Regions from separate parts of the Aliiroseovarius sp. PTFE2010 genome, predicted to be linked through region 2. Evidence: riboswitches for the same ligand, from Rfam matches in the RefSeq annotation. Region 2 holds a riboswitch; each other region holds the start of a gene.
What was found. Region 2 has a riboswitch for cobalamin ahead of ACP2AV_RS13540 (energy-coupling factor ABC transporter permease). Riboswitches for the same ligand answer to the same signal wherever they lie in the genome.

Region 1 (10,616 bases), on a different contig from region 2:
TGCGATCGCCTCAGCTGTGGACGCGGCGCGGTCAAGCCCCAGGTCATCCTCGACCCCCAGCACTTGCGCTTCGGTTCGGATATCCGCCTGGAGCCGGTCGCGGCGCTTTGGGTCCAGCCCATCGGCGTTCGAAAATTCGTCGAGCAGCGCCTCAAGACGGGACAGCCTGTCAGGCGTCTGGCTCTGGCGCATCGGCGGGGGCACATGCCCCAGGGTCACAGCGCCGATGCGGCGTTTGGCCTGTGCGGCTTCGCCCGGGTCGTTGACGATAAAGGGATAGATCACCGGCAATGCGCCGGTCAGCACTTCGGGCCAGCAATCGCCGGACAGCGCCACGGATTTGCCCGGCAGCCATTCCAACGTGCCATGTGCGCCGATATGCACCAGCGCGTCCGCCTGACGCTGTAGCCACAGGTAGAAGGCCACATAGGCGTGGCGCGGGGTGCGCGACAGGTCATGATATTCATCGTCACGCAGCTTTGGCGTGCCGCGCTCGGGCTGAAGCGCCACAATCGTGCGTGCAAGGCGCAGCGCAGCAAAGTGAAAGGCACCGTCAGTGACACTGTCATCGTCTTCCGGCGCGCCCCACGCCGCGTGCAAATCATCAATTAGACGTTCGGGCAGCTGGGTCAGATAGCGCTGGTATGTTTCAACAGGCAGGGTCATCTCACGCGCCAGCAGCCGTGTTTCAAGATCGGGCACGGCCGGGTCCACATCATATCCGGCCTGCGCCAGATCCGACAGGATCGCACGGGCCGACGCCGGGGCATCCAGCCCAACCGCGTGACCCATATTCCAATCCTTGCCGGGATAGGTCGAGAGCATCAGCGCCACGCGCCGCTCACGCGCCGGTTTTGCCGCCAGATCCAGCCAGCCGCGCACACGGGCCACCACGGCGCTGATACGCTCGGCATCGGCGATATGCGCGAAACGCGAGAATTGCAGATCCGGGTCGCGTGGGCCTGGCTCTTTGAAGGACACGACACCGCCCATCAGCCGGCCGTCAACCTCGGGCAGGACGACATGCATCGCCAGATCAGCGGGCGACAGGCCCCGTTCCGCTTCGCGCCAGGCCGCGCGCGTCGAGGTGGCCAACGCGACCTGAAACACCGGCGCATCACCCGCATCCAGCGGAGAGTTCACCGCCGCGCCCTTGCCGCTGAAGGCGGTGGCGTTCACGATGGCATCGGGCGCATAGGCGCGCGCCTGCCGGGCCAGCCACCCCCCGACATCGGGGGCTTTCAGCGACGGCACGAAAAGCGCGCGCACGTGATAGCCCTGCGCACGAAAGGCATCAACCAAGGCTGTGACCGGCGCAAGATCTGCCGCCACCAGATAGGACCGGTAAAAAACGATCAGGACGCGCGGATCGTCACTGACGGGCATGTCCGCCAGCGGGCAGGCCACACCATCGTGCGGGGTCCAGGCGCCAACAGGCGGGACAGACTTGGCCCCGCGCACCGGCGCGCCATAGAGCCCCGCCGCCAGCGCCATTTGCGCCAGCGCGGCCTGCGCTGCGACCGCCCCGCCCGCATCACACAAATCTGCCAAGCGGCGCAGGGTCGACACGGGCAAGGTTGAAAACGCGTCAAGCCGCGTGTCTTCCCGCCCGTCTGCGGGCAGCACGGCCACGGCAATCGCGTTACGCCGCGCCAGCGCAAGGACCTGCTGCACGCCGTATTCCCAATAGGATACCCCGCCGATCAGCCGGATCAGGATCCCCTTGGCCCCGACCAGTGTATTTTCGACATAGGTATCGACGGACAGCGGATGGCGCAGCGCGGCCAGGTTCGCCAGACGCAAGGACGGCAGCCGCCCCTCGGGCCCGCCACCCCGCCGCCACCCTTCCGCGAACGCGCCAAGGTCACTGTCGGAAAAGGACAGAACCACCAGATCCGCCGGGTCCTGGCCCAGGTCGGTCGGGGTGTCTAGCTCTTCCAGACCGTGGCTTTCGCGGAACACGACATGCATGGCAGGTGTTTCCGCTTACTCGGCGGCCTGCGCGGCGGGATTGAGTACCGCAAGGATGGCATCGCGGTCGATGTCGTCATGTTCGCCAATGACCACCAGCCGCCCGGTGCGCGGCTCTTCTACCTTCCATGGGCGATCATATTGATGGCGCACCCGCGCGCCCACGGCTTGCACCAGAAGACGCATCGGCTTGCCGGACACGCTTGCATAGCCCTTGACGCGCAGAATGTTGTTCGCCTTGGCCAAGGTCTCGATGGCCCGCACCAGGTCTGCCGGATCGGTCAGTTCGGGAATGTCCACGACAATGGATTCGAAATCGTCGTGTTCATGGTCATCGTGATCATCGTGATGTGACGGGCGGGCGTCCATGTCATCCTCGGCTGCGGCTTCCAGCCCCAGGATCACGCGGGGGTCGACCACGCCTTCGGCCACTTCCACGACGGGCAACGGGCGGGGCGCCTCGGCGGCAATGATCTCTTTGGCCTTGGCCACGCCGTCGGGGCCGGCCAGATCGGGTTTGGTCAATAGAATGATATCGGCGCAGGATATCTGGTCTTCGAACACTTCCGAGAGCGGCGTTTCATGGTCCAGGCTGTCATCGGCGGCGCGCTGCGCATCCACCGCCGCCACGTTGGGCGCAAAGCGGCCCGCCGCCACCGCTTCGGCATCGGCCAGCGCGATCACGCCGTCCACGGTGATTTTCGAACGGATATCGGGCCAATCGAACGCCTTCAGCAGGGGCTTGGGCAGGGCAAGGCCAGATGTTTCGATCAGGATGTGGTCCGGGCGCGGATCAAGCGCCATCAGCGCCTCGATCGTAGGGATGAATTCGTCCGCGACGGTGCAGCAGATGCAGCCATTGGCCAGTTCCATGATGTTTTCCGCCGGGCAATCGGGGATGGCGCAGCCCTTGAGGATCTCTCCGTCAACGCCCACGTCGCCGAATTCATTGACCACCACGGCCAGCCGTTTGCCACCGGGGTTTTGCATCAGATGCGAGATCAACGTGGTCTTGCCCGACCCGAGAAAGCCCGTGATCACCGTGACCGGCAGTTTCGCAAGATTGGTCATGTCAGGACTCCTGGGATTGGGTGACTGGGGGAATGCGCGCAACGCAGTTGCGTTTGAAATGTTCGGGGCGCTCGCGCCAGGGAATGACACCATCGGCGCTGTCGTGATACTGGGTCGCCCCCATAAGTATCATTTCGGGATGCGACATTTCATCGACGTTTGCAAAGACATATGTCCATTTCGCATCGCCGCCGCGCAGCGCAACCGTGCAACCGTGATCGCAGTTCTGCAGGCATTCGACAGGGGTGATGCGCAGGTCTTCGATGCGATCGAGCCCGGTGAGCCCGTCATAAAGTGCCTGCCCCGGCCGACGCGCATCTGACGGGATTTCTTGCCCGCGCCGGCATTTGACACAAACGAGCAATTCGGTCTGTGGCTGGCTTTTCGCCTTGGCTTCCATATCCTCGGTCCCATGGTCATGGGACGCGGGTAAGATGGCGGAACAGACCCGAACACCGGGCAGCATCCCGTCACCGAAACACCCCGTCCGGTTTCAAGCGGTTCGTGCTGGCAGGTCTCCCGGCTTCCGGATCTCGGGCGATTGCCCAGTGGCGGCTCATCCTTCCCGGCCTTTGCCAGTGGTTCTGAGCTGCCGTCTCCGGTCACGGTCGCGGGGGCGGCTGTGCTTGACCGCAAATATCGCGGCTGCACATTCCCTATTCACCTGTTTACACAGGCACCAACACCGCGCCAGATGGTCCGAATCCCCGGGGCTTGTCAAGAAAGAGGATGTCAAAATGAGCAAAGACGAAAACGCCCGCCACACCGAGAAGATGCGCAAAATCAAGGCCGCGCGCGACAAGATGATGGAAACCAAGACCGAGGAAAAAGGACTGATCATCGTCCATACCGGAACGGGCAAAGGGAAATCATCCGCTGGGTTTGGCATGATCATGCGCTGCATCGCCCACGGGATGCCCGCCGCTGTCGTTCAGTTCATCAAGGCGAACTGGGACACAGGTGAAAAGACCTTTCTGCGGGAACGATTTGCGGACGAATGCCGTTTTTTCGTATCCGGCGAAGGCTTTACCTGGGAAACGCAGGATCGCGAGCGCGACATCGCAGCGGCACAAAACGGCTGGAAGATCGCCAAGGAACAGATCCTGGATCCGCAAATCCGGTTTGTACTGCTGGACGAGATCAATATCGCTTTGCGCTATGATTATCTCGATATCGACGAGGTCGTGGATTTCCTGCTGCATGAAAAACCTGACATGACACATGTCTGCCTGACAGGGCGCAACGCCAAGCCCGAGTTGATCGAAGCCGCAGATCTGGTGACCGAGATGTCGTTGATCAAACATCCGTTCCGCGACGGGATAAAGGCACAGGCGGGCGTGGAGTTCTGAGTCATGGCGCGCGCGTTGATGGTCCAGGGCACCGGGTCCAATGTGGGCAAGTCCATGCTTGTCGCTGGGCTGTGCCGGGCGGCGCGGCGGCGCGGTATTTCTGTTGCGCCGTTCAAGCCGCAGAACATGTCCAACAACGCCGCTGTGGCGCAAGAGGGCCATGAAATCGGGCGGGCGCAGGCGCTGCAGGCGCGGGCCTGCGGGCTGGCCCCGCATACGGACATGAACCCGGTACTTCTCAAGCCCGAAACAGACACTGGTGCCCAGGTCATTGTTCAGGGCAAGCGGCTGACAACGGCGCGCGCGCGCGATTATGCCCGGCTGAAACCGCAGCTTTTGAATGCGGTTCTGGACAGCTTCCACCGGTTGCGCGCCGCCCATGATCTGGTGATCGTCGAAGGCGCAGGCAGCCCTGCCGAGGTGAATCTGCGCAAGGGCGACATCGCCAACATGGGTTTTGCCGAGGCGGCAGAGGTGCCGGTCGTACTGTGCGGCGATATCGACCGTGGCGGCGTCATTGCCCAAATCGTCGGAACACAAGCGGTGATGGCGCCCCAAGATGCGGGCCGCGTCCAGGGGTTTCTGGTCAACAAGTTTCGCGGCGATCCAAGCCTGTTCGACGATGGCTATGCCATGATTGAACAGCATACCGGCTGGCGGGGGTTTGGTGTGGTCCCGTGGTTTAGCGACGCCTGGAAACTGCCGGCCGAAGACGCGCTCGACATCGGCGCGCCAGTTCGGGCCAACGGGTTTCACATCGCGTGTCTGCGCCTCAGCCGGATTGCCAATTTCGATGATATTGATCCGCTCACGCAGGAACCGGACATGCGGATGACAATGCTGCCCCCTGGTCAGCCGATTCCCGCAGATGCGGATCTGGTAATCCTGCCCGGCACGAAATCAACACGCGGCGATCTGGCTTTTCTGCGGGCACAGGGGTGGGATATCGATCTGATCGCCCATTATCGGCGCGGCGGACATGTGCTGGGCATCTGCGGCGGATACCAGATGCTGGGCCATGAGGTGGCCGATCCGGACGGTATCGAAGGCCCGCCCGGCGCGACGCGCGGACTGGGTCTGCTGGACATCCGAACCCGGATGGGCGGGGACAAAAACCTGCGCGAGGTCTGCGCGCGCCATACGGACACGGATTTGCCGTTTCGCGGATACGAAATCCACATCGGGCAGTCCGAAGGGCCCGATCGCGCGCGCCCCTTTGCCGATGTGGACGGCGAACCCGAAGGCGCGGTCGCGCCTGATGGGCGCGTGTCCGGCAGTTACCTGCATGGAATGTTCGCCGATGATGCCTTTCGGGCCGCATGGCTGCGCCGGTTGGGCGCCACGCCGTCCGGCGTCAACTATGAAGAGACGCTGGAGCAAACGCTGGATGCGCTGGCCGATCATCTGGAAACACACCTGGATGTTGCGGGGCTGCTGGCCCTTGGGCGATGAGCGTTAGCGTATTTGCCAGCGGGTCGGCGTGTTCTCTTGCCAGCCCACCCGATGCAACAACGGGGTGTCATCGTCGAACTCAGGGTAACCGATACAAAGATAGGCCGTAAAACGCCAGGTTTCGGGCACCTCGAACAATGCCGCGATACGATCGGGGTCGATGATCGACACCATGCCGACGCCGACATTGCAGGCCCGCGCCATGAGCCAGAGCGCGTGGATCGCCATCGCCGTCGATTGCTCTAATGTTTGCGGCATGGTTTGCCGCCCCAAACCCCGGCCTTCGATCGGCGCGGTTTCGGTGAAAATGGCCAGATGCTCGGGGGCTTGGTTCAGCCCGGCAAGTTTCAGCGCCATGTAGGCCTCGCGCGAAGCGTCCTCATAGCCTTGGGCAGCCGCTGCATTGCTGCGCTCAAAATCTGCGCTGACCTTGGCCCGCAGGGTCTTGTCCACGACGCGCAGAACACGCCAGGGCCTTGAATTGCCGACCGAGGGCGCGCTGTCCATCGCCTGGCGCAGGGTATCCAGCACTGTGGGCGCAAGCGGATCGGTGCGGAAATGGCGTGTGTCGCGCCGCCATGCCAGGATCGTCTGCAGGGTGTCCTGATGGGCTTGGGTCAGTTTCATCCTTCGGCCGCCATCGCCTTGGCCAGCTGGTCCCATTGCCTATCCCCGTCGGGCAGACCCAAGCGTATCCAGCTGTCTGAATAGGGAAAGATCCGGCTCCAGACCCGGTGCGCGGCCAGTGCTTGCTGCGCTGCTGCGGCGTTGCCGGTCTGATAGGTGCGAAACAGCGTGGTTCCGCCAACCAAGCGCCATCCAGCACGGCTGGCCAATGTGTCGAGTCTGCTTGCCCCCGATTGCAGCAACGCGATTGTCCGGTCCTTCCAGGCGCGGTCCATCAGGGCGCGGCTGGCGATCTGGATCGCTGGGCCGGAAACCGGCCAGGGACCCGCGTGTTCAGCCAAACGGTCTGCCAGACCGCCGTTGGCAAGCGCAAATCCCAACCGCAGCCCCGCCAGACCATAGAATTTCCCGAAAGAGCGCAGCACCACGATGTTGTCTTCCACAAGCTGCGGCGCAAAGGACAATTCCGGTTCAGGATCGGCAAAGCTTTCGTCAATGATCAGCACGCCGACCTGGCCCGCAAGCTGGCGCAGGGTCTCGGGTGCGGTCCGGCGACCATCGGGGTTGTTGGGATTGACCACCACCGCCAGATCCGCCCCGGCCAGCGCCGTGTACTCGCCCACCTCATCCACTTGCCAGCCACAGGCGCGCAATGTCGCAGCATGTTCGTTATAGGTTGGGGCCAGAACGCGCGCGCGCCCCGGCGCACGCAGCCATGGCACGATCTGAATTGCGCCTTGCGCGCCGTTCATCGCAATGACTCGGGCCGACGTGCGATAGGCGTGCGCCGCGGCCTGGCACAGGCGGGCCATGTCGGCTTTGCGCGGCAGCACCGCCCAGGACTCGGCGGCAATCGCGGGCAGCGGGTATGGCGCCGGATTGATCCCGGTAGAAAGGTCCAGCCAGTCTTCAGGCGCGCCGCCCAGACGGGCCATCGCCGCATCAAGATTGCCGCCGTGATCTCGTATCTCATCCATGCGCGTCTTAGAGCAGCGCCAGGCCGGCCAGCGCAACCCCGCAAAGACCCATGACCCTGCGATAGAGCGAAAGCGCGCGCTGCAGGTCGTGCGGCTGCGGGTCGGGGGCGCCTTCGTTCAACCACGGTTCGTGCGCGACGTCACCGTCATACATCCGCGGGCCTGACAGGCGAACGCCCAGCGCGCCAGCCATGGCGCTTTCGGGCCAGCCGGCATTGGGCGACCGATGCTTGGGCGCGTCCCGGAACATGACCAAAAGGGCGCGCCGAAGATGGCGGGACACGCAGGCGAACGCAAGCCCCGTCAGTCGCGCGGGCAACCAGTTCACCAGATCATCCAGCCGCGCTGCCGTCTTGCCGAAGGCTTCGTAACGGTCGTTACGGTGAGCGATCATCGAATCCATCGTGTTGATCGCCTTGTAGGCATAAATCCCCGGCAGCCCCAGAAGGGCGCCCCAGAAAAGCGGGGCGACGATCCCGTCTGATGTGTTTTCCGCCAGGCTTTCGGTCGCGGCGCGCGCAACTGCGGCGCTGTCCATCCGGTCCGGGTTGCGCCCGACGATCATGCTGACCGCGCGGCGCGCTTCGGTCAGATCGCCCCCAGCCAAGGGGCGCGCGACGGCGACAACATGATCGTGCATCGAACGCATCGCGATCAGTGGCCATGCCAGCACTGACCCGATCACGACGCCGATCCACCCGCCGGGCAGCATCCCCTGGACCGCCCAGGCCGGACCCACGGCAAGCGCTATGACCACAAATGCCGTCAGCGCCCCGGTGCTTAACCTACGCTGACGTGGCCCCCGGTTCAGCCGTCCTTCACAAGCCGAGATCACCCGCGCCAGCCAGGTCACAGGGTGACCCACCAGCGCATAGAGCCTGCCCGGCCAGCCAAATGCCAGGTCCAGCGCCAGACCCCCCAGCATCATCAGAGCAAAAGTCATGCGCCCCCCGTCTCGAAGGTCAGCACATCCGTCAGGCCGGCCTCGCGCAGCGCATCCGCGCCCCGTACCGGAACCGCGCCGGGGGCAAAGACCAACCCCCTGGCCGAGCCGGTATGAGCACGCACTACCGCAAGCGCGCCCAGATCCTGCGCCAGGTCCGCCATTGGGTCCGGCGGCCCCCGTCGCGCGCTGCAACGGCGGGCGGATTCGCTGGCGACCGCGCCCAGTCGCGCCAGATCGCCGTGCGCGGCGGCTTGCGCCCAATCTTCGACAAGGTCGCTCACGTCGTCGAACGCCTCGTCCTCGGCGTCCGTCTGAACGGGGTTGCCCCATAGCCCGCCCAGGATGGCCGCGCGGGGCGGTCCGGCCATGGCGCGCACAACCCGCCCCTGACGCGAGGCCCAAAGAAGCCGATCCGGGTTTGGGAACATGAGCGGATCGCTGGCCTTTTCAGCACAAAGACACGCCCGCGCCAATTGCTCGGGCGGGCCGTCGTAGCCTGCCGCCCTGGCCATTGCCACCAGCGCCGCAGTCGAGGCCCCTGCCCCGATCCCAAGCGGGAAGTTGCGCGTAATTCCCGCTGGCAACGCGCCCAGTCCCAACTGCGCGGCAAAGCGGTTCAGAACGTCCGCAGTAAAAGGCGCGGCGACTGCGCCAGGCGCGGATACGTGCAGCTTTGGACAGACCATCGTCACCAGCACGACCGGGCCATTTGGGCCAAGCCGCCCCTGCACCCATTCCCCGAAATGCGCGGTGACAGTCGCGCAATTCATGTGCGGTTGACCTCGATCACCGACAAGGGGCCATCGGGTCCGCAGCGCAGCCGGGTCACCGACAGGTTCGCAACTTCAAACGCCAATCCGCCCGGCACATGTCCACTGACCAGCGCCAGCGCGGCGCGGATCACACCGGCGTGGACCACCAAGGTCACAGGGCCGCTGGCCCATGCTTTCCGCCCGTATTCCGTCAGCACGGGGGCCAGGCGATCGCACAGTTCGGCAAAGCTTTCACCGCCCGGCGCGGCATGTTGTGCAAGGTCTTCGCTGGCCAGAACCCCAAGGTCTGGCAATTGGTCAAAGGCCAGACCATCGTGGTCGCCGAAGTCCTGCTCCCAGAGGCGCGCATCCAACGTGTGGCCGTCAAACAATGCTTCGGCGGTCTGCTGACAGCGCAGGGCGGGGCTGCTGATGACCTGCGAAACCGGGCTGAGCTGCGCCCTGAGCGCAGAGATGGCGGCGGGGTCTATGCGCGCCATGACATCGGTCCGTCCAAACAGGCGGCCTGGGATCGCTACCGGCGCGTGACGGATCAGGATCAACTCCGCGCTGGAATTCATTTTGGTGCCCAAGATGTCGGCTTTCGGCTTTCTTTTCGTGTCGGAAAATGCTTTCCCACAAGACCATGCAAAAGTCGATACTGATCACCGGCGGCGCCCGTTCGGGCAAATCCACATTGGCCGAACGCAAGGCGCTGCAGCCCTGCGGGCGCGCCATCTATATCGCGACGGCGCGGATTTATGACGGGGACAGCGAAATGGCCGCGCGCATCGCGGCGCACAAGGCCCGGCGCAGTCCGGATGCCTGGGACGATGTGGATGCCCCGACCGATCTGGTCGCGGCGCTGCGCAAGACCGATGGAGACGTACCGCGGCTGGTGGATTGCCTGACACTGTGGCTCACCAATCTGATGCTCGATGATGCCGATTGGCACGCCGAAACCGATGCGCTGATCCAGACGGTGGCCGAACAGAGCGCGCCGATTGTCTTCGTGTCCAATGAGGTCGGTCTGGGCATCGTCCCCGAAAACAGGCTGGCCCGCGCGTTTCGCGACGCGGCCGGTCACGTCAATCAGGCCGTGGCTGGGGCCTGCGATGAAGTCTGGCTTGCCGTGGCAGGCTATCCGATGAAGGTGAAACCCAATGACGATCTTTTCTGACCTCAGGACGCTGAACGACGTTGCTGCGCTTGTCGACAGTTTGCCTGCGCACGATTCTGATGCAGCCCGCGCCGCCACTGACCGGCAGAACAAGCTGACCAAGCCCCCCGGCGCATTGGGCCGGCTCGAGGCGCTGGCGATTTTCATGGCCGGCTGGCAGGGCACGGACCGCCCGACAGTTGAACGGGCGCAGGCATTGATATTCGCGGGAAATCACGGGGTCTGTGCGCAGGGGGTAAATCCGTTTCCCCAAGAGGTCACGGCGCAGATGGTCGTCAATTTCGAACAGGG
Region 2 (10,616 bases):
TGCAGATCCACGAAGGGTTGCCATTGCAGCGTGTCGGAACGTTGGTCGCCACACCGTTGAACTGTTTGCTGACACTGGCTGATGGGCCGATTGACACGCCTGCGGACCTGAAAGGGGCCAAGGTGGGCTTTTCCGTTGGCGGTGTGGAAGAAGCGGTGTTGGGTCATATGCTCAACACCCACGGGCTGACGCTGGACGATGTGGAATTGATCAACGTGAACTGGTCGCTGTCACCGTCCCTGATGTCCGGGCAGGTAGACGCGGTTATCGGCGCATTTCGAAATTTTGAACTGAACCAAATGGCCATCCAAGGCGCGCCGGGCCGGTGTTTCTACGTCGAGGAAGAAGGCCTGCCGCCCTATGACGAACTGATTTATGTCGCCAATCCGAACACGATGGATATCGATATGATCCGCCGGTTCTTGGCCGCCACCGAAAAGGCCACGCAGTACATCATCAACCACCCGCAAACCTCGTGGCAGATTTTTTCAAGCACAGCGCCCGAGCTTCAAGATGAGCTGAACAAACGCGCGTGGGCCGACACGCTGCCCCGTTTTGCCCTGCGCCCGACGGCGATGGACGCCGGACGCTATGCGGCGTTTGAAGCGTTCTTGTCCGACGCGCGCCTGATACCCGCGATAAACCCTGTTTCGAAAATCGCCATTGATGTGACAGCGCAATGACCGATCAACCCTATGGCAAGACCTTTGCGCGCTGGCGCGCATGTTGCCCCCAAGAATGGCAGGCCTATACGCATCATGCTTTTGTCACCGGGCTGGGTGACGGCAGTTTGCCGCGCGCGGCATTCGTTCACTATCTGATCCAGGATTACGTGTTCCTTGTGCATTTTGCGCGGGCATGGTCATTCGCCGTGGTCAAAGCGGAAACACTGGACGAGATGAAGACCTGCGCCAGCACCGTCGACGCGCTGGTCAATCATGAAATGGCGTTGCACGTCGAAACCTGTGCCGGCGAAGGGATCGACGAAGCCACGCTTTTCGCGGCATCCGAAGCGCCCGAAAACCTGGCCTACACGCGCTATGTTCTGGACGCGGGCCTGCAGGGGGATTTTCTTGACCTGATGGCTGCGCTGGCGCCCTGTTGTTTTGGCTATGGCGAAATTGGCCTGCGTCTGGCGCGTACCTGCGCGCCCGCGACGCCCTATCAGGCGTGGATTGAGACCTATGCGGCGCAGGATTACCAATCGGTAATGGCCAATGTCGGCCGGATGATCGATCAGGCGGTGGCGCGGCGGTTGGGCAATGATCCCGCCGCCTCGCCCCGGTGGGCGCAGCTTCAGCGCAGGTTCACCACAGCGACGCAGCTCGAGGCGGCGTTCTGGGACATGGGGCTGCGGGCGGCGTGAGCGATGCGCCCGCAATCCATGTCTGCGGCAGCCATAGCATCGCCGGCAGGCCGCTGTTTTCTTCAATTGACCTGAAACTGCCCGCTGGAAAATGCACCTGCATCCTGGGGCGATCCGGGGTTGGAAAATCGACGCTTTTGCGACGGATCGCAGGGCTGGAATGCGCGGGGGTCTTTACAGGCCATGTTACCGCGTCAGACCACGACTCGCTGGTCGGACGGATCGCCTTTATGGCGCAATCCGATTTGCTGCTGCCATGGTTGTCCGTCCTTGAAAACGTGGTGCTTGGCGCGCGCCTGCGCGGCGCCAGCCCCGACATGGACCGCGCCAAAGACCTGCTCGGGCGCGTTGGCCTGGCCCGGTATCATTCCCACAAACCTGCCGCCTTGTCGGGCGGGATGCGCCAACGCGCGGCGCTGGCCCGCACCCTGATGGAAGACTGTCCCATAGCGCTGCTGGACGAGCCGTTTTCAGCACTCGATGCCAGCACGCGCGCGGACATGCAGGATTTGTCGGCGCAGTTGCTTGCAGGAAAAACCGTTGTGATAGTGACCCATGATCCGGCCGAAGCGGTACGGCTGGGCCATCAGATCGTGGTGTTGACGCGCGACGGCGCCGCGCCCCGGCATCTGCCGGATACCGACCCCGTGCGCGATCAATACGCCCCCGACACAATCGCATGCCAGGCGGCACTCTTGGCGCAGCTGAGGGGGCTGGCATGAGCCAACTTCGCTACGGTCTGGGCGCCATCGTTTTCGCACTAATGCTCTGGCAAGGGATGGTCTGGATCACGGGGGCCCCGCATTTCATTCTGCCGTCCCCCTGGCGCGTGGCCCAAGCCGGGTGGGAAAACCGCGTACTGATTGGCGAACATGCATTGGTCACCGCGACCGAAGTCATGTTGGGCCTTGTACTGGCAACCCTGCTGGGCGTTGCGACAGCCATCCAGTTGGCCAGCTCACAGCGCCTGCACCGGTTGGTGATGCCGCTGTTGGTTTTCACACAAGCCGTGCCCGTCTTTGCCTTGGCCCCCATTCTGACCTTGTGGTTCGGGTATGGCATGTCATCCAAGGTGATAATGGCGGTTCTGATCATCTACTTTCCGGTGACCAGCGCCTTTTACGACGGGCTTGTCCGCGTGCCGCGCGATATTGCCGATTTGGCGCAGACGATGAACGGCACGCAATGGCAGATCATGCGGCGGATCCGGATACCCCATGCACTTCCATCGCTGGGAACAGGATTGAAACTGGCCGCTGTTTACGCCCCGGTCGGGGCAGTGATCGGTGAATGGGTGGGCGCATCGAAGGGGCTGGGCTATCTGATGCTGCTTGCGAACGGCCGCGCCAAGACCGATCTGATGTTTGCCAGCCTGATCACACTGGCCGTCATGACGATAGCCCTGTATTTTGTGGTAAACAAAGCGGCCGCGCGACTACGGTGGGAGTGAACACCGCCACCGCGCTTGCGCCTGCAATGGGATCCAAAAACTGGACTACCCAGAGGTCTGGGGGCGTGGTTCGAAAACGGGCAGCGTGGCCGCCAGACCCGCGCAGGCGCTTTTCAACGCATGTGCGAAAATCTGCGCCAATTCATTGACGGTCGGGTGGCGGACCCAGCGCGCCGGTCTGGCATGGGGGAAATCTGGGCTCAGCCTATGCGCAGCAGATAGATGTCCATGATCCAGCCGTGTTTTTCGCGCGCCGCGGCGCGGGTCTGGACGATATCGTTGCCAACCTCGCCCAGCGGTCCTTCGATCAATCGCTGCTTGTCAGAGCCAAGATAGGCCCCCCACCAGATGTGCACCCCTTCGGGGTCAAGCGACTGGAACGAACATTGCCCGTCCAGCATTACCACCACCGTATCTTCCCCTTGGGGGATGCCGTCTGCGCGAAGACGGCGCCCGGTTGTGATATGCACCGACCCGTTCACCACGTTTAGCGGGATGGCATGGGCGGCCGTCAGGGCCTGAATCGCGGTAATGCCGGGCACGACCTGCACCGCAGGCTTGGGCTGTAGCCGCGCAGCGATCCGCAGCGTGCTGTCATAAAGCGACGGGTCCCCCCAGACAAGCAGCGCAATCGGGCCATCGGTTTGGGCCGCTGCGATCGCGGCTTGCCAGCGGCGGGCGATTTCATCGTGCCAGCTTGCGACCCGTTCCTGATAGGGCAGGCCTGGATCACGCTTTGGGTATTCGAAATGAACGATTTTGGCCTGTGACCCCGAGGCCGCGATGATGCGGTAGCGGATTTCGGCCAGGTCGTCTTTGCCCTGCCCCTTGTGCGGCACCAGGATGAGCGCCGCATCGCGCAGCGCGCGCATGCCTTCAATCGTCACATGCGCAGGGTTTCCGGTACCAACGCCGATCAGCCAGATTTTGCGGGCCGTGTTCATCATTCAGGCATCCGGGCATAAAAAAGCCCGGGTCGCAGTATCGACCCGGGCAATGAAAATCGTGGGTTCAGGCCGCGTTGTACAGGCGCTTGTGAACCGCGCCCGACTGTTCCAGCCCGCGCAGGGCTTTGGCACCGGCCAGGACGGCAAGATCGGCAACCGGTTCGACCAGAACCACCAGCATGTAGGCTGCGCCGAATGTCCAGACAGACTGGAAGGTTTCAGCGGTAACGCCTTGACCGTAAAAGGCCCAGAAGGCGACCCAGGCAACCACACCGCCCTGGTACATCGCGGACAGTTTCAGCACGCTGGCATAGTCCAGATCAACATAGGCCGTGCGGGCCGGGATGATCCGCCGTGCCAGTGCCGTAATGCCAAGCAGTGGGACCAACAATGTCGTCACGTTGACGAAATACATGGGCAGATCGGACGGGGCGAAGAACATCCCCTGAACCAAAAGCCCCAGCGCAAGCCCGAACGCCGCCGGCGCAGCGCCCAACACCAGGAACAGGGTTGTGCCCAGGATGAAGTGAACTTCGGACACGCCGACCGGAAAATGCGGCAGGATCTGAAAGAACACGAACGTGCCGACCGTGGCCATGAGGGTGCGTGCGGCGAATGATCCGGCCGGATGGGCGCGCAGATCATCCATTGCCAGTTTCGCTGAATAGGCGACTGCGCCGGTTGCGGTCGCGTAAGCGAAAGCCATCTTTGCGCCATCAACGACGCCGGGTTCGATATGCATGGGGTATCCCTCGTTTCTGTGGCTGCCCCTCCGGCAGCAGGATGTACCGTTTGCACGGCAATTAGTGGTTGTTACGGCAGGTCTCCTGACTCGCGGGTCGTTGCGCTTCCGGCCTTCCCAGCCTTGTCGGCCAGTGGTTTTCCTTCAAGCTCGCCGCTCACAGTTGCGGGGGCAGTCCGGGATTTTCACCCGGTTCCCTATTATGACACGTGACGTGTCGCCGTATGGTTTAGTATTACAGGTGATCGCTTTGTGAACAAGTATGGAAGCGACATCTATGGCTCCGATAACGGCCCATAGAGGATGAGCGCGGGGTTATCGCCTATTTCCCGTGCTAACTGGTCAGCCAGCGATTGGACCGTGTGACGTTCGATATGTTGGGCTTGCTTGCCGACCGCTTCGGCCAACAGCGCAGGGGTGCTGGCGGGCAGCCCTGCGTCGATCAAAATGGCCGCAAGTTTCGGGAAGGTGCGCTTGCCCATGAACACCACCGTCGACGCGGACGGATCGGCCAGCGCGGCAAGGTTCATGTCTTCTGGCAGATCGCCAGTCACGTCATGGCCGGTGACAAACTGCACCCGGCGCGCCGTCAGCCGCCGGGTCAACGGAATGCCTGCTGCGGCTGCCGCGGCACAGGCCGACGGGATGCCCGGAATGATCTCGTAGGGGATGCCGGCCTCTTTCAGGGCAAGGATCTCTTCCTCGAGTCGCCCGAAAATGCCGCTGTCGCCGGATTTCAACCGCACCACGCGCTGGTCAAGCTTTGCATAATCCACAAGCAAGCGGCTGACGTGGTTTTGCTTGGGCGATTGTCGCCCGGCGCGCTTGCCGACCCCCACCAGATCGGCGCCACTGCGCACCTTGTCCAGAATCGGGCCCGAGGACAAGTCATCGAACAGCACCGCATCCGCCCGCTGCAGCCGGTCCACGGCCTTGATTGTCAAAAGCTCGGGATCGCCTGGCCCGGACCCCACGAAGCTGACGAAGCCGGTCATGCGTCTTCCTCTTGCGTAATGAGATGAAAGAACGTCCCCGAAACATGCCCCCGATGCGAGCCTGTCTCGGGCACCAGATTGCCATCGGCGTCGCGCACCTCTGCCATCGGCGGGTCGGGTTGTTCAAGGATGCTCGAATAATGAAATTCATGCCCGCGCAGGGCAGTGCCCGGGGCAAACCCCGGCATGTTCGAGCGCAGCACCGCGCGCCGATAGCCCAGGTGGAATTTCCGTTTTTCGTAACTGGTGACAAGACCCAGCAGTCCGGCCATCCGGTGGCGCGCACCCGATTTGTCGATCAGCGCCTCACCCAGGGCCATGTAGCCGCCGCATTCCCCATGCACAGGGCGCGTTTCGGCATGGCGGCGCAGACCGTCGCGGAACGTTGCGGCCGCAGCAAGTTTGCCCGCGTGCAATTCCGGGTACCCACCGGGCAACCAGACGATATCGGCATCCGGGTGCGGCGCCTCATCGGCCAGCGGTGAAAAGGGCAAAATCTCGGCCCCCCCTGCCTGCCAGCCTTCCAGCAGATGCGGATAGGTAAAGGAAAACGCCGCATCGCGGGCAATGGCGATGCGCTGCGCGGGGGGGCGCGGTAGCGCGGGCGGGTCGGTCGGCAAGGGCTGTCCATCAGCTGCCGCGCGAAGGGCGGCCATATCGACATGTTCGCGCAGAAAATTGGCATAGCCCGCGATCGCCGCATCGAGGTCAGGGTGCTCGACGGCCTGTATCAGCCCCAGATGCCGTTCGGGCAGGGTCAGATCGCCACGCCGCGGCAAAACCCCCAGCACCGGCAGCCCCGCGCGCTCCATTCCCAGCCGCGCCAGCCGCTCATGCCGGGGCGAGGCAACGCGGTTGAAGATCACCCCCGCAAAGGGCAGATCGGGGTTGTAGGTCTTGAAACCCAAGGCGGTGGCGGCGGCAGACTGCGCCTGCCCCCCCACATCGATCACCAGAACGACGGGCCAGCCCATGGCCTGGGCTGTCTCGGCGCTGCTGCCGAACCCCTGCTGGCCGCGCGTGGCAACACTGTCGAACAAGCCCATCGACCCTTCAGCAACGCACAGATCGGCCCCGCGCGCCTGCGCAGAAATCGCCTGCCACAGCGCCGGGCCCATGGCCCAGTCATCAAGATTGAAGCTCGGGCGTCCACAGGCGATATGGTGAAAAGCCGGGTCGATGTAATCGGGGCCGGATTTGAACGGCTGCACTGCCACGCCGTCTTCGCTGAGCGCGCGCAGCAACCCCAGCATCACGGTTGTCTTGCCAGTACCCGAGGACGGCGCGGAAATCATCAGGCCCTTCATGGCGCATCACCCATTATCTGTTTCCTCGGTGTCTGTTTTCTGGGCGTCTGTTTCCTGGGTGTCTGTGTCGTCGGTCCAAGTGGCCCAGGGGCTGTCCGCACTTTGCGGCCGATAGCGGCGGTCATAGTCGACCGCGTAGAGGCAGCTTTCGTCAAACCCTTCGCCCGCCAGCGCGGGTCCGACAAGAATCAGGGCAGTGCGCTGAATATTGGCGGTCAGCTTGTCCTGGATATCCGCCAAAGTGCCGCGCAAGATCGTTTCATCCGGCCAACTGGCGCGGTAAACCACGGCGACCGGACAATCTGGCCCGTAGGCGGGCGTCAGATCTGCGACCACCGCGGCGATGTTCTGGATCGACAGGTGAATGGCCAGCGTTGCGCCCGTGGCCGCGAAATTGGTCAGAGTTTCGCCCTCGGGCATGGTCGAAGCGCGGCCCGAGGTGCGCGTCAGCACCACCGATTGCGCCAGTCCCGGCAGCGTCAGCTCTGCCCCCAACGCCGCCGCGGCGGCGGCAAAGGCAGGCACGCCGGGCGTGACCGAAACGGGAATGCCTTCGGCGCGCAGCCGGCGCATCTGCTCGCCCATGGCCGACCAGACCGACAGATCGCCGGAATGCAGCCGCGCCACATCTTGCCCGCCCGCGTGCGCGCGCAGGATTTCAGCGATGATCTGATCCAGATCCATCGACGCGGTGTTCACGATATGCGCGCCATCCGGGCAATGTTCCAAAATGGCCTGCGGCACCAGCGAACCGGCATATAGACAGACGCGGCAGCTTGCGATGATATCGCGCCCGCGCAGGGTCAGCAGATCCGGCGCGCCCGGTCCGGCGCCAATGAAATGTACGGTCATGAGGGGGCTCCTTCGGCGAGGGCACAACTGGCAAGGCGGTCTTGCGCGTGCATGCGGGGGATCAAGAGCCGCGCGCCTGGTCCGGCTGCGGCAAGGGCGGCGGCTTCGGCGACCGAGCCGGTGGCACGCTCTGCCACGACCCGCGCGGATTGCGTGTGCGTGATCTGCGCGCTCAGCGCTTCTTGCGGGATCGGATGCACGGGCAAGCCAAGCGTGTGGGCAAACCGGGCCAGAGCCGGGGCCTTGTCCTGCGCGGTGGCCAGTGCGTGGGGGGCCGCAATTCCGGCGGCCTTGCAGGCCTTGCGCAATGCGTCGCGCAGGCTGTCATCCCCGGCACGGGTGGAAAACCCAAACCCCGCCACGATCATAGCCTGTGGCTCCATTGGGTGATGGGATAGGCCGCGCGCCAACCACGCTTGGGGCCGATGGGGGCGACGCTGGAAATTTCTATGCGCATCAACGCTCCGCCCAGTCTGGCCTGCGCTTGCGTCAAAAGCGCCTCGCTTTCCAGCGTCACGGCGTTGATCACAATTCGCGTACCCGCGGGCAAGGTTTCAAGATGCGCCAGAAGTTCGCGCGACAGCCCGCCGCCGACAAAGACGACATCGGGCGCGTCCAGTCCAGATAGGGCACCGGGCGCCCGGCCTTCGACGACGTTCAGCCGGTCTACGCCCAGCCGGGCCGCATTGGCGCGGATCTGCGCGGCCCGGTCGGCGCGAAGTTCGACTGTTGTGGCGGTCAGCGTCGGGTCGGCCAGAAGCCATTCGATCGCGATTGAACCAGAGCCCCCGCCGATGTCCCACAGATGCTCGAACGGGCGCGGCGCCAGCGCCGAAAGCGTCAGCGCGCGCACCGGTTGCTTGGTGATCTGGCCGTCACTGTCGAACCAGTCATCTGCGCGCCCCGCGCTCAGCGGCAGAGCTTGGCCAGCGCCCGCTACCTCAATAGCGACGCAGACCGGATGGGCAAACCGCTGGGTCGCCAGATCCTGTGCGGGGGCCTCCGTCACCCGTTCCCGTGGACCGCCGAGCGCCTCTAGCACCGTGCACCGGGATGCGCCAAAACCGCAGCGGCAAAGGTATTGTGCGACCCCCGCCACCGCTTCGCCGTCGCGCAGTGTGGCGATGATCCGGCGCCCCGGCGCAAGATGCGGGCGCAGCCGGGCCAAGGGTGCGCCATGCAGGCCAAGGCACAGCGTGTGTTCCAGCGGCCAGCCCAATTTCGCGGCCGCCAGAGAAAAGATCGAACGCCCCGGAAAGGCCCGCCATTCCGCGCGGTCCAGGCGCCTGGCCAGTGTCGTGCCGGCCCCGAACCAGAACGGATCGCCCGACGCCAGAACCACTGTCGGCTGACCGCGCCGGGCCATCAGCTGCTCGACCCCGCTTGCAAAGGGCACCGGCCAGACGATCCGCTGGGCCGCGCTGTCTGGCAGCAGCGACAGGTGTCGCTCGGCGCCCATGATGCAGCTGGCCTGCGCCAGTGCTTCTCGGCTTGCGCTGCACAGCCCGTCTGGTCCATCTTCGCCCAGTCCGATCACGGTCAGCCACGGAGTGTCAGACATGCGCCCAAACCTCCTGATCCTTGGCGGCACAACAGAGGGCCGCCACCTGTGCAAGGCGGTGGCGGAAGCGGGCCTGGCTGGCACAGTTTCCATGGCCGGACGCGTGAAACACCCCGCACCGCAAGGCCTGCCGATGCGCCTGGGCGGATTTGGCGGCCCCGGTGGGCTGGCGCGCTATCTGCGCGACAATGCCGTCACCCATGTGATCGATGCCACCCATCCCTTTGCCGCGCAAATGAGCTGCAACGCCATCGACGCCTGCGCGCGCACCAAAACCCCGCTGATCGCACTGACCCGCGCACCCTGGCAGGCGGGGCCCGGGGATCGTTGGACCCATGTTCCCGATATCGCCGGCGCGGTGGCCGCGCTCGACCGCCCCGCGCAACGCGTCATGCTGGCTGTAGGGCGCATGCATCTGCAGGACTTTGCCGCCAATCCACAACACGCCTACCTGCTTCGGCTGGTGGACCCGCCGGCGACCCCCCTGGGTTTTCCCCGGGCCGAGGTGATCGTGGATCGCGGGCCTTTTACGCTGGCGGGCGACCGGGCGCTTCTGAGCGAGCATCGCATTGATCTGGTGGTGTCCAAAAATGCGGGCGGCACCGGTGCGCAGGCCAAGATCCTTGCCGCGCGCGAGCTGGGCTTGCCAGTCCTGATGATCGACCGACCCGCCATCGCGAAACGCGCCGAAGCACATTCCATCGCCGAAGTGTTGCGCTGGCTGGGTCATGTGTCGACCGATCTGGGGGTATAGACAAACGGCGCACCGGCGCGCGCGATGATCCGCGTGGTCGACGAGCCGACCAAGACCACGGTGCGCATGTTGGCCATATCGGGCGTACATTCGGTCAGCGGCACCACGCGGATCGTTTCGTCGGGTGTCGATACGGCACGCGCAAAGATGACTGGTCGCGCATCGCCGCAGCTTTCTTGCAGGATCTGCAAGGTCTTGGTGAACCCCTCGGGGCGGGATTTCGAGCGCGGATTGTAAAAGGCCATTGCGAAATCCGCTTCTGCCGCAAGGCGCAGCCGTTTTTCAATCAGCGACCACGGCTTGAGATTGTCGGAAAGGTTGATGGCGCAGAAATCATGGCCCAGCGGCGCCCCGGCACGAGCGGCGGCCGCCAGCATCGCGGTGATGCCGGGCAGCACACGGATATCCAGATCGCGCCAGGCGGCAGGTCCGGCCTCAAGCGCTTCGAAAACGGCGGATGCCATGGCAAACACCCCCGGATCACCCGACGAGACGACCACAACATGGCGCCCTGCGCTGGCCAGTTCCAGCGCGTGCCGGGACCGGTCGATTTCGACCCGGTTGTCGGACGGGTGAAGCGTCAGTCCGGGCCGCGCGGCAACGCGGGCCACATAGGGAATATAGCCCACCACATCGGTGGCC
Region 3 (10,616 bases), on a different contig from region 2:
GTGACGATCAGTTCAAGCGGTCGCAAACCGCCGCGCAATGCGGCCAGTTCGTGCGCTGCAAGCCGCGCGACCTCTTCCCGCGCCAGCGTGTCTGGCAACTCGCGCGCCTTGAGTGCGGCACTGACGAAACGGGCACGGACATTGCGTTGGACAGAGGTTTCGGCGGTGCCCGTCTGGACAATGCGGCGGGCTTTACGCGACGACCATGCACCGTCAACAGCAAGCCGCCAGAGCTTCCACAGAATAACCGCCAAGGTCAAAACTGATAGCCCTGCTATCGCTGCAAGTGCAGGGCCACCAGTTTCGAGAAACTGCCTTGCGGCGGACACATCGAACCCCATGATCAATGTCCCGGATTCTCGTCTTCGGCCTCGTCCGGCATGGTGCTGGCATCAAAGGCAACGCTCCAACGGTCCAGCAGCGCACTGTCCGCGTGCAACCGGCGCCACTGCCGCAACCCGTTGCGCAGCCCGGCGCGGCCCGTGCGAGAAGCCGGTTCGGCCACCCCGTCCGGTTCCTGACCCTTTTCAAGCGCTGCCCAGCAATTCGCTTTGGCCGCCAAGTAGTCATCTGGCCCCCACGCTTGCAACAAAGTTTGAAATGCATCGAACGCCTTGCGATTGAAATCCTTGTCCTGCCCCATCCGATCGAACACTGGGTTTTCTGGATGGAAACCTGCGCAGGGCACCCAACCCTCGGGAATAGGGGTGTTTGCAGAATGGGTTCGGCCCGCACGCAACAATTTCGGCAATACATGCGTGTGCGGTCCTTCGGGCGACACCCCGCCCGTATCGGGCCCGCCAATCATCTGGAACACTTCCAGGCGACCGATTTTTGTGAGCGCAACGCGATGTGGATGTGCCTTGAGAATTGCGGGCATGGCTGGATTGCCATGCTCCATGAGCGAGCGCCCTGCGTTTTCGCGCAATATGGCCAACAAGTCTTTGTCGTTGGTGCGGATGCAGAAATCGACCTGCGGTTGCGCCAATCCCATGTCGAACAGGATTGCGCCGCGATCGTCATCGCGCAACGCTTCATCGTCAGGGCCAAGCTCGGTCAGCACGTCACGGCGGTGCATCATCGCATCGCCCTCGGGCAGACAAAGCGACACGGCCTGCGACCAGCGGTGCGCACGCGGGCTGAGTGTCTCATAGGCCACGGGCCGGACACCTTCCAGCCGCTCGATCCGCACGCCACCACGGGCCGTGACCTGCGTCAGCGGCTCAGAGTGCTGGGGCGGAACTTCGTCCCCGACATGGTGAAATTCGGCAATTGCCCCGAATGACCCCATATTCCAGCCGGCCTCTGGGTGTTGCAGACCGTTCGCCAGCACGTCTTCAAGATTAAGCATGTTCCTCCCCTCCCTTCAAAATTGATCCAACGTCGGTTTTCCATTGTTGAGCGCCCTGCATCGTTGCGCGATAAACCGCGGCCCCAACCGCTTCGCCGATCTGCGTGTGCAATCCCGCGAAATTTTCAGCCCCTTGTGGCGCGGCAACGGCGATGCAATCGGTGCCGGTGCCGGTCGCAATCCCGGTCGGCAGGTCCAGTCCCGCCTCCATGATGGCCGCGGTGCGCGCCTGTGTGGCGATGCTGAGCGTCTCGATCAAACCCGCCTGTGACAAACCAGTGTCCAATCGCACAGCGACGTTGATGGTGCCCCAATCCTGCATCTGGCGATCAACCCGGGCCCCAACCCGTTCCGCATTCGAAAGACCGACGGTTGCGACACAATGTGCGGTCATGCGGCCGGCCTTGGCGGTGCTCTGCGTGAAGTACGAGACATCGCGCGAGGTCAGAAACCCGACCGCATCCTCATATGCCTGCAGCTTGAGTTCGCGGTTGAACCATGCGGGCACATCCATGCCTTGCGGCAGATCGGCATTGCGCACTTCGCGCCAGACGATGCGCCGTGCGGTCGCGAAACCGGGGCGGTTGATGGCCCAGCTCAGCACCTGCATGTTGCGCCCCAGATCGAACATCAACCAAGGCCGCGCAAGGGTGACATCGCTCATGTCACGACCCCCAGCGGTTGAAAAACAAGGCCGTTTTCTGTGGTCTCCAGATAGGCGCTGATCCGGAACGTGTCGCGCAAGAGATCCGACGTCAGCACGTCTTGTGGCGGCCCATCGGCGGCGATGCCACCTTTGTCGATCACGATCAGACGCGTGCAATGGCGGGCGGCAAGGCCCAGATCATGCAGTGAAACGATCACGGAATGGCCATCTTGCGCGAGCGCTGAAAAGGTCTGCATCGTTGCGATCTGGTGTGCGGGATCCAGGCCTGCAATCGGCTCATCCGCCATCAACAGCGGCGTTTCTTGTGCCAACGCGCGTGCGATCAGCACGCGGGTCTGTTCGCCCCCAGACAGGCGCGTCGCGGTCCGGCCCCGAAACCCGTTCAGGTCCATGCGTTGCATCGCGCGATCCACAGCCGCAAGGTCGGCGTCACGGGGGCGCTGACCGGCTGCCAAATGCGGCGTGCGACCCAACATCACCAGTGTGTCAATATCAACGGGCCATGCGATTTCTCGCGATTGGGGCATCCACGCGACGGCGCGGCCACGCTCGCGGGGCGACAGTGCGGCCAGTGAACTATGACCGACACTTGCGATCAGACCCAAGGCCGCGCGCATCAGCGTCGTTTTACCTGCACCGTTCGGGCCAATGATACCGACCAATTCCCCTGTTCCGACGCGCAGGTTGATGCCGCGCAGGATATCGCGGTTGCGGCGCGCAACGCCGAAATCACTCAGGGATAGCAAAGTCACGCGATATCCCTTCGTGTGCGGTAGATCAGGTGCAGGAACAAAGGCGCACCAACCAGTGCGGTCACAACGCCAAGTTTCAGATCACGGCCCGGCAAGATCACGCGCACGGCAATGTCTGCTGCCAGCAGCATCGCGGCCCCGCCAAATGCGGATGCCCAGAGCAACCGACCCGGCCGTGCGCCCACAAAAGGGCGTAGCAGATGCGGCACAACCAGCCCGACAAACCCGATCGCCCCCGCCACCGCAGTCGAGGCACCAACGACCGCTGCGGTGCCAAAAATCAGTGTCAGACGCATCCTGCGCAGGCCGATCCCCATCGCCTCGGCCGCATCCTCGCCCAGCGTCAACGCATCCAGCCCGCGCGACAATGTGGCCAGCATCAGCGCCCCGAGCACGATCAGCGGAAAGGCGATCCAGACATGGGTCATCGAACGGTCCGCAAGTGATCCCATCATCCAGAATACAATCTCGTTGGCGGCAAAGGGATTGGGTGACAGGTTCAGCACCAGAGATGTGAACGCCCCCGCCAGCGCCGATATCGCGATGCCCGCAAGGATCAGTGTCAGGGAAGAGCCGCCTGGACCGGCCAGCACCAACACCAGAAAAACCCCGATCAACGCGCCGGCCAGAGCAGCCAGCGGCAGGCCAAAGGCAAACGCCGCAGCCAGTCCCGTCTGTATCGCCAGCACCGCGCCCAACGCGGCAGACCCTGAAACGCCGATCAGACCCGGGTCAGCCAGCGGGTTGCGCAGATATCCTTGCATCGCGGCCCCGGCCAATCCAAGTGATCCACCGATCAGCACGGCAAGCAAAGCACGTGGCAGGCGAATTTCGCGCATCACCAGCGTCATCGGGCCTTCATCGCCTGCGAACAGCGCGTTGAGACTTTGGAACACCCCGATATTTGCCGGACCAACAACCAGGGCCGCAAAAAATAGTAAGGCCACCAGCGTCGACAATATGAGTACCAGCCGTGTCATTGTTGCACTTCCTGCAACTCACGGCGTAGCGCGACCATTTCGTCGATGGCCCGCAATACGAAAGGCGTGCCGCAAACCCAATCACTGTCGGTCATGGATGCCTCGGGGCGCGCGCGACGCAGCGCCTCGATCACCGGATGGCTCTTTACCTCTTCAGAGCGCGATGCGCCTGGATACGGACGGCTGGTGATGACCGCATCGGGCATGGCCATCGCCAGAACCTCCAGCGGGATGATTCCACCCGCGTTGAACCCGTCTTCGGCGGCGATGTTGTCCAGACCGGCGATGCTGAGAATTTGCCCTGCCAGCGTCTTGTCGCCAGAGGTGTAGCCATTTGCGTAGTAGAGCGCTGCGCGGGGGCGCGATGCAATCTCGGCCCTGTAGGCTGTCAACCGCGCGTCAAATTCCGCAGTGATCTTCGCTGCGCGTTCCGGCTGGCCCAGAACCGCCCCCATCTGCGTCAGCCTTTCCTGCACATCCTCTAGAGAATAGGCAGGGTCGAATACGGCAACCGGAATTTCGAGCCGTCTCAGCATATCCACAGTTGCCCGTGTGCTGAAACTGCCCGCGACGACCAGATCGGGTTGCAGCAGATATATCTCCTCGGCCAATCCCCGATTCCTGTGAAAATTCACGGCTTGCTCGACCATTGCCGAACTGCGCGGGTCTGACGCCAGATAAGAGACTGACAAAAGCTGTCCTTCGCCAGCAACCAACATGGCCAATTGATCGGTGCAAAGGTTCATCGACACGACTCTGGTCGGCGTGTCGGACATCGCGGCTACGGGCGCGCTGGTCAGCGCGCCCGCGAGGCATAGCGCCCGTATCGCCTCAGAAATTCGCACTGATGCCAACATAGGCCGCACGGCCCCGTGATGCGAAACCCCAGACGTCTACTGCATCGTCATCGAACAGGTTCGTGATGCGCCCATTCAGGGTCAACGTGTCTGTCAGGTCATATTGTGCGGCAACATCGACGGTCGTGTATGCGGGCAATTCCACCGTGGCGTAAGCTCCGAAGTACTGCGTATCGAAGTTGCCCGACACATGCCGGATGTCCGCTGAAACCGTTCCGCGCCCGCCAAATGTGTCCAGCGTCGCGCCAAGCGCCAGCTCGTGACGCGGCCTGCGGATTTCAACACTGTTGTCGGGGTTCTTGGCGTCAATGTAGGTGTAGGCAAGCCGCAAGGCGAGCGCATCTGTCGCTTGCATGGTTCCCGACACTTCGATGCCTTGACGGTCACTATCACCGGCTTGGTTTTCGTACGAGAACGTCCCCGGCCCGGTGCTGACCGATGTGATTTCATCTGTCAGGGTTTCGTTGAAATAAGTGACGTCGATCAGGCCTCGACCATTCAAGACAGCGAACTCTGCCCCGATATCGAAGCTCTTGTTGCGCTCGGGGCTCAGGTTCGGGTTGCCTGTATACCCAAAGGCGGCGGCGTAAAGCTCGAAATAGGACGGGTTCACAACGCCCGTACCTGCTGATGCGTGCAACCGCACCCCTGTATCAGGCAACTGATAGGACAACCCGACATTCCAGGTCGTTGCATTCTCGAACACATCATTGTCGTCGAACCGCGCGCCTGCCTGCACATCAAGTCCGTTTGCAAAGCTGCCGCGATATTCCAGAGCAATAGAGGTGGTTTCGCGCCCGTACAGCGGGTTGGAACTGCTGCTGTCCTTCTCGTTTTCCAGCAGCAGGTTCAGCAGATGGTCAGCGTCCGCCACCGCGCGCCCGTCCAAGCCATAGCTCAAACGATACTTCCACGCCTCTGTGTCCGTCGTGGTCGGCGCACCGCCGTTGTAGGTCGATGTGTATTCCGTATTCTCGTAAGAGAGACGATGCGTCAGCCGACCGCCCATCATCTGGTATTCAGCATAGATGGCTGCGGTCTTTTCATCGCGGGTGGAACCGGTGGTCGGGTCATCGACCACATAGCTGTCGGCATCCGTCGCGCCGAACGGGGATGGGTCGGTATCGTATTCTTCTTCCGCCCGGCGCAGGGTAAATCCGAGCTTGAGGTCGTCAGTGACCAGGTAGTCACCCGACAGGATACCGGTGGTGCGTTGCAGCCCGTCCTTTTCACCGCCGTCACCCGACTGATCATAGCCGTGATCCTCGGTGTGCGAGAGCGAGAACGACAGCCCCCCCCGTTCATTGCGGCGCGAAATGAGGGTGCTCGCAGTCGTCGCTGCCCCGACTTCCAGCGAGGCCGAATAGGACTCACCGATCCCGCCCTTGCTGGTGATGATGTTGATCACCCCCGCCGATGCGTTCGATCCATAATAGACCGACTGCGGCCCGCGCAGCACTTCGATCCGCTCGATGTTCGCTGTCTCCAGCCCGCTGAGGATGTATTCGCCATCGCCCCCGGCGGCCTCGATCCCGTCGATCAGGATCAGGGTGTGATTGGCTTCACCGCCGCGGACACGCACCTGCGTAAATGAGTTGCTTGACCCATTGACTGAAACGCCAGGAAGGGCGCGCAGGGCGTCCTGCACCGTCGCGATGCCGCGTTCCTCGATTTGCTGTGACGTGACAACGCTGGCCGCGCGCCCGAAAGCGTCAGCGTCAATCGGTGACAGGCCGCCGCTAACGATAATCTCGTCCAGCGCAAAAGTTTCCTGTGCCGAAAGCGGGTTTGCAAGAAGCGGCGTGACGGCCACGGAAGCCAAAAAATAGGTGCGGAGCATAATTAACCCTCGGATACGACCCATCAGGGACGTTGAATTTGAAATGTCATTTGAGGGAAGAGCCCCCCGCAGACGGTGAAAACACCACAAGCGGAAGATCCGCAGCCCTGACGCCCCTCGCGCCCGGACAGGGTGAACACCTCGGCAGGTCTCCTGACTCGCGGGTCAATGCTTGGCCGGCCCTTCCCATCACGCAAAGTGTGACAGTGGATATACCGACCTCGCTCTCCGCCTACAGTTGCGGGGGCAGTCGTGGATTTGGTCAATTGACCGAACCACGTTCCCTTTTAACCGGACGGCGAACCGCCCGGACCGAAGCAAAAAGATAGTATAAGCAGGCGACGACCTTGAAAAGGGCGAATTTTGCTTATCAGATACTGTCGCTCGCAGTTGATCGCATCGATCAAAAAGGGGGGGGTACCTGCCCGTCTACTGGCCCGTCTACTGGCATCACTTGGAAGCAGGCATTGGATCTTGTGCCGACACCCGCGGGAGCTGGGCCGCCACACAACCACCCATGCCACAATCGGCGATAAGCGCTTTGCAGGTCGCAAGTCTTGCGCCTCGTACTGACCGCTTTGGTGTTTGTGAAACCCCGCGATTGGGCCTACGGTCGGTCCCCCGCTCATCTATCAGGGCGCAAACCAAATGGCGGCTTGGGGTGCCACGAACCACGTGTTGGTCAGAGCAGGTGTTCAGGTCCAGCGTGCTTTCGCAAACGCCAAGGCATCCTACGGCGCAGCGTTCGACCCCCGGCGCAACGGAAGAAAACCGATCTGTTCAACAAGGTTTCGCAGGCGTTTTCGACCAATTGACAAGCAGCCCGCTGCAAGGCGCAACGGGCTGCGAGGCCGTAGCCCGGACCGACAAGACAGCATAGCGCTCTGCCACTTGTCGGCCCTGCATATTGGCAAACCTGCCGGCTACAAGAAGCTGGGCAACCAGAGGGCCAGTTCCGGAAAGAGGAACAGCAGGAACAGAACCAGCACTTCCAGGCAGATGAACGGAATCGCCGCGCGATAGATCCGCAGCATCGATATCGACTCTGGCGCCACACCGCGCATAACGAACAGCAAAAGGCCGAAGGGCGGCGTCAACAGGCTGACCTCCATCACCACCAGGAACAGAACGCCAAGCCAGAGCATGTTCACGTCCTGCGCCATCGCGATCGGCAGAAAGAATGGCAGGGTGACCAGCAGCATGCTGACCTGATCCATGAACGCGCCCAGAAAGATCAACACACAGAGCATCATCAACACCGCACCAAAGGCCGTCAGGTTCAGCCCGTCCACGAAACCCAGCATCCCTTCGATCGCCCCGGACAGGGACAAGAGTTGCGAGAAGGTCGTAGAACCAGCCACGATCAGCATGATCATCGAGGCGACCTTGGCTGTTTCGGAAAGCGCGGTATACATCACGTCGAAGGACAGTGACCGATAGGCCGCCGCTGCGATCATCGCCGCCATACAGCCGATTGCAGCTGCTTCGGTTGGTGATGCGATGCCTCCGAAGATGCTGCCCACCACGGCCACAAAGATCAACATCAGCGGCAGGACGTAAACCAGGAACGGGCGCCATTTTTCGCGGCGCGTCAGGTTGCTTACGCTTTCCTGAACCGGTGCCAGCTCGGGGTTGATGGTGCACCGGATCAGCACGTAACCCAGAAAAAGCGCGGCCATCAACATACCCGGCATGAGCCCCGCCACCAGAAGCGACGAGATCGGAATATAGGCCAGACTGCCAAGCAGAACCGCCAGCGCCGACGGCGGGATCAGCATGGCAATCCCCCCGGTCGCCATGATCGGCCCCATCGCGATGCCCGGATCATAGCCGCGTTTGAGCATGTCGGGCAGAAGAACGCCCCCCATCAGGGCCGTGTTGGCAATGGTCGACCCCGTGAGCGATGAAAAGATGGTGCCGCCGGTGATGGCCACGACCGACATGCGGCCGGGAACGCGCGAAATCAGAATGTCGACGGCGTTGATCGCCCGGAAGGCGACTTTGGACTGGAACAGGATCTCTCCCATCAGCAGAAACAAGACGACGGGCAGGAAGGAAAACTTGGCCACGGATTCAAACATTTCACCGGATAGAAATTCCAGCGACCCGGTGCCCCCCATGAACAGCACCATGCCGATCAGATTGGCACCGATAAAGGAAAAAGCGACCGGCAGGCCGATGGCCATGCCGAACGCGATGATGGCAAGCATCAACAAGAGCGCGAGATACCACTCCATGGTCAGAACCCCCCCGAGATTGGCGCCGCCTCGGCGGAATCCGGTTTGTTGCCAACGATGCGCAGCACAAATTCGATGGCCATAAGCAGGAACGAGACCGGTATCACCGCCAGCAGTGGCCATTCCGGGATCACCAGACTTTTGTAGATGGCGCTATTGCTTTCGAACGCGTTGTAAGCGGCCCCCGCACTGAAATAAGCAATCGACAGACACACCGCGAGGCCAACAAAGTCGGCAAACAGGTCGAGCGCGCGCGCGCCCGCGCGCGGCAGTGTCTTGGCAAGGATGTCGATCTTGACATGGAGCCCAAGGCGGAGCACCCAGGGCGCGGCGGCGAATGCCCCCACATAGATCGAATATTCCGCCACCTCGCCGACCCACTCAACCGTGGGCAGGCCCAACAGGCGCAGAAAGATATTCATCGACACCGTGACGGCGATGAAACCCACCAAAATCCCAAAAAACAACACAAACCCCTTAAGCACACCATCGTGTACCGCGCGAACTTGTCGCAACATTTCAGACACCTCCCTATAGTCTCGGCAAAGTCCCATGCGACCGCTCTTGGTCACATGGGACATGCACGTGGCCGCAATGGTACCGCCACGTGCGCGGGCTCATTGCTGGGTAATAAATGCGCGAATTTCGTCAGCGACCGTCGCGTTGATCTTTCTGGCTTCCTCCCAGCCAACACGACGTGCCGTCTCGTTCCAGATCTTTGCCTGGTCGGCTGGCAACACGATGGTTTCGATGCCTGCTTCTGTCTGCCGCGCGATTTCCCTTGCGTCATTTTCGGCGACCAGGTAGTTCCCGCGTTCCAGTTCAAGCATCATCTCGTTCAGCAACGCCTGCTGTTCTTCAGACATGCTTTCCCATAGCTTCAGATTCATCAGCACGTGACCGTTGCCGGTAAAGAACCCAGGTTCGACGCGATATTTCGTCACCTGATCCCAGCTATAATCAAAGATGCCTTCAGCGACCCAGCCGTAACCGTCGACCACCCCGCGCTCCATGAGCGTATAAACCTCGGGCACAGGGGCCGAATGGGTTGACGCCCCAAGCGCCGAGAAAAACGCCTGGTAGGCCGTGGACACGCGGATGTCGATCCCGCTGAGATCGGCGGAATCGATCGGTTTGTTCAGGTAAAGATAGTAGGGCGACGTGTCATAGGTGCGGCCCAGATAATGCAGGCCCTTTTCGGCGTGCAGATTCTGAATGTATTCGTAACCGCCATTCTGGCGAAGCTCTGCGATATCGACCTCGGACAACTTGAAGAAGTCGGCCTCGGGCAGAACGTTGGTGTACCAGCCGCCCGTCACGTAGGCCATGCCGTAGACACCGCCCTTTACCTTCTTGACGATCTGCACCGGGCTGCCGATGGCCGGCGCACCGCCCAGGTAGTCGATCTGCACCAGACCCTTGCCGCGCTCGTTCAGTTCATCAATGAACGCCTCATAGCGCGATGCAATAATCGATCCGGCGGTCCAGCCGCTCACAGCGCGGATCGTTACTTCTTCGGCCAGTGCCGGAACTGCCGTCGCCAGAAGCGCCAGCGCTGCGACAGTGTTTCTCGTCAGAACCTTCAACATGGTCTTTTCCTCCCTTTGAATGGTTTTGGCGCCCGGCGCTTATGGCCGGATCACCAGTTTTTTCAGGTCTTCACAGATCAAATGCGCCCTGCTTGACTTCGTCCGAAACCGCGTTCCATCTGCGCGCAGCTTCGACGGTGCCTTCCAGATAGGCTTTTGGCATCAGATCGAACGGGGGGCGTGTCGGGCCCGCGTTGATATATCCCGCAGCGTTGAAACGTTCCTTTTCCAACGGAATGTTGTATTTGGAAAATTCGCGGAAATCGCCGTTGGGAAAGAAGGTCTCGTAGCTCCAGGTGATCCGATCTGTGAGCCTTTGGGCCATTTCGTCTTCACCGGCGGT

Region 1: it holds a riboswitch for cobalamin, as region 2 does, so the genes downstream of both, ACP2AV_RS03810 (DUF1636 family protein) here and ACP2AV_RS13540 (energy-coupling factor ABC transporter permease) in region 2, are expected to answer to the same signal.
Region 3: it holds a riboswitch for cobalamin, as region 2 does, so the genes downstream of both, ACP2AV_RS04445 (TonB-dependent receptor plug domain-containing protein) here and ACP2AV_RS13540 (energy-coupling factor ABC transporter permease) in region 2, are expected to answer to the same signal.

Annotation. Positions count from the first base shown of each region.
Region 1 covers NZ_JBNFVY010000001.1:772,350-782,965, reverse strand. The annotation lists gene cobN (cobaltochelatase subunit CobN) at 1-1,971, opposite strand, end outside; gene cobW (cobalamin biosynthesis protein CobW) at 1,987-3,042, opposite strand; gene ACP2AV_RS03810 (DUF1636 family protein) at 3,044-3,442, opposite strand; cobalamin riboswitch at 3,535-3,741, opposite strand; gene cobO (cob(I)yrinic acid a,c-diamide adenosyltransferase) at 3,780-4,391, shown strand; gene ACP2AV_RS03800 (cobyric acid synthase) at 4,395-5,843, shown strand; gene bluB (5,6-dimethylbenzimidazole synthase) at 5,847-6,470, opposite strand; gene cobD (threonine-phosphate decarboxylase CobD) at 6,467-7,438, opposite strand; gene cbiB (adenosylcobinamide-phosphate synthase CbiB) at 7,455-8,390, opposite strand; gene ACP2AV_RS03780 (hypothetical protein) at 8,387-9,163, opposite strand; gene ACP2AV_RS03775 (histidine phosphatase family protein) at 9,160-9,726, opposite strand; gene cobU (bifunctional adenosylcobinamide kinase/adenosylcobinamide-phosphate guanylyltransferase) at 9,792-10,325, shown strand; gene cobT (nicotinate-nucleotide--dimethylbenzimidazole phosphoribosyltransferase) at 10,309-10,616, shown strand, end outside.
Region 2 covers NZ_JBNFVY010000012.1:1,260-11,875, reverse strand. The annotation lists gene ACP2AV_RS13565 (ABC transporter substrate-binding protein) at 1-683, shown strand, start outside; gene tenA (thiaminase II) at 680-1,366, shown strand; gene ACP2AV_RS13555 (ABC transporter ATP-binding protein) at 1,363-2,088, shown strand; gene ACP2AV_RS13550 (ABC transporter permease) at 2,085-2,816, shown strand; gene cobF (precorrin-6A synthase (deacetylating)) at 3,017-3,763, opposite strand; gene ACP2AV_RS13540 (energy-coupling factor ABC transporter permease) at 3,828-4,505, opposite strand; cobalamin riboswitch at 4,564-4,745, opposite strand; gene cobA (uroporphyrinogen-III C-methyltransferase) at 4,781-5,500, opposite strand; gene ACP2AV_RS13530 (cobyrinate a,c-diamide synthase) at 5,497-6,807, opposite strand; gene cobM (precorrin-4 C(11)-methyltransferase) at 6,814-7,659, opposite strand; gene ACP2AV_RS13520 (cobalamin biosynthesis protein) at 7,656-8,042, opposite strand; gene cbiE (precorrin-6y C5,15-methyltransferase (decarboxylating) subunit CbiE) at 8,024-9,220, opposite strand; gene ACP2AV_RS13510 (cobalt-precorrin-6A reductase) at 9,219-9,974, shown strand; gene cobJ (precorrin-3B C(17)-methyltransferase) at 9,947-10,616, opposite strand, start outside.
Region 3 covers NZ_JBNFVY010000002.1:113,505-124,120, forward strand. The annotation lists gene ACP2AV_RS04415 (MotA/TolQ/ExbB proton channel family protein) at 1-254, opposite strand, end outside; gene ACP2AV_RS04420 (DUF6925 family protein) at 344-1,351, opposite strand; gene ACP2AV_RS04425 (adenosylcobinamide amidohydrolase) at 1,344-2,015, opposite strand; gene ACP2AV_RS04430 (ABC transporter ATP-binding protein) at 2,012-2,770, opposite strand; gene ACP2AV_RS04435 (FecCD family ABC transporter permease) at 2,767-3,750, opposite strand; gene ACP2AV_RS04440 (ABC transporter substrate-binding protein) at 3,747-4,607, opposite strand; gene ACP2AV_RS04445 (TonB-dependent receptor plug domain-containing protein) at 4,582-6,447, opposite strand; cobalamin riboswitch at 6,574-6,779, opposite strand; gene ACP2AV_RS04450 (TRAP transporter large permease) at 7,371-8,684, opposite strand; gene ACP2AV_RS04455 (TRAP transporter small permease) at 8,687-9,151, opposite strand; gene dctP (TRAP transporter substrate-binding protein DctP) at 9,302-10,273, opposite strand; gene ACP2AV_RS04465 (dihydrodipicolinate synthase family protein) at 10,344-10,616, opposite strand, start outside.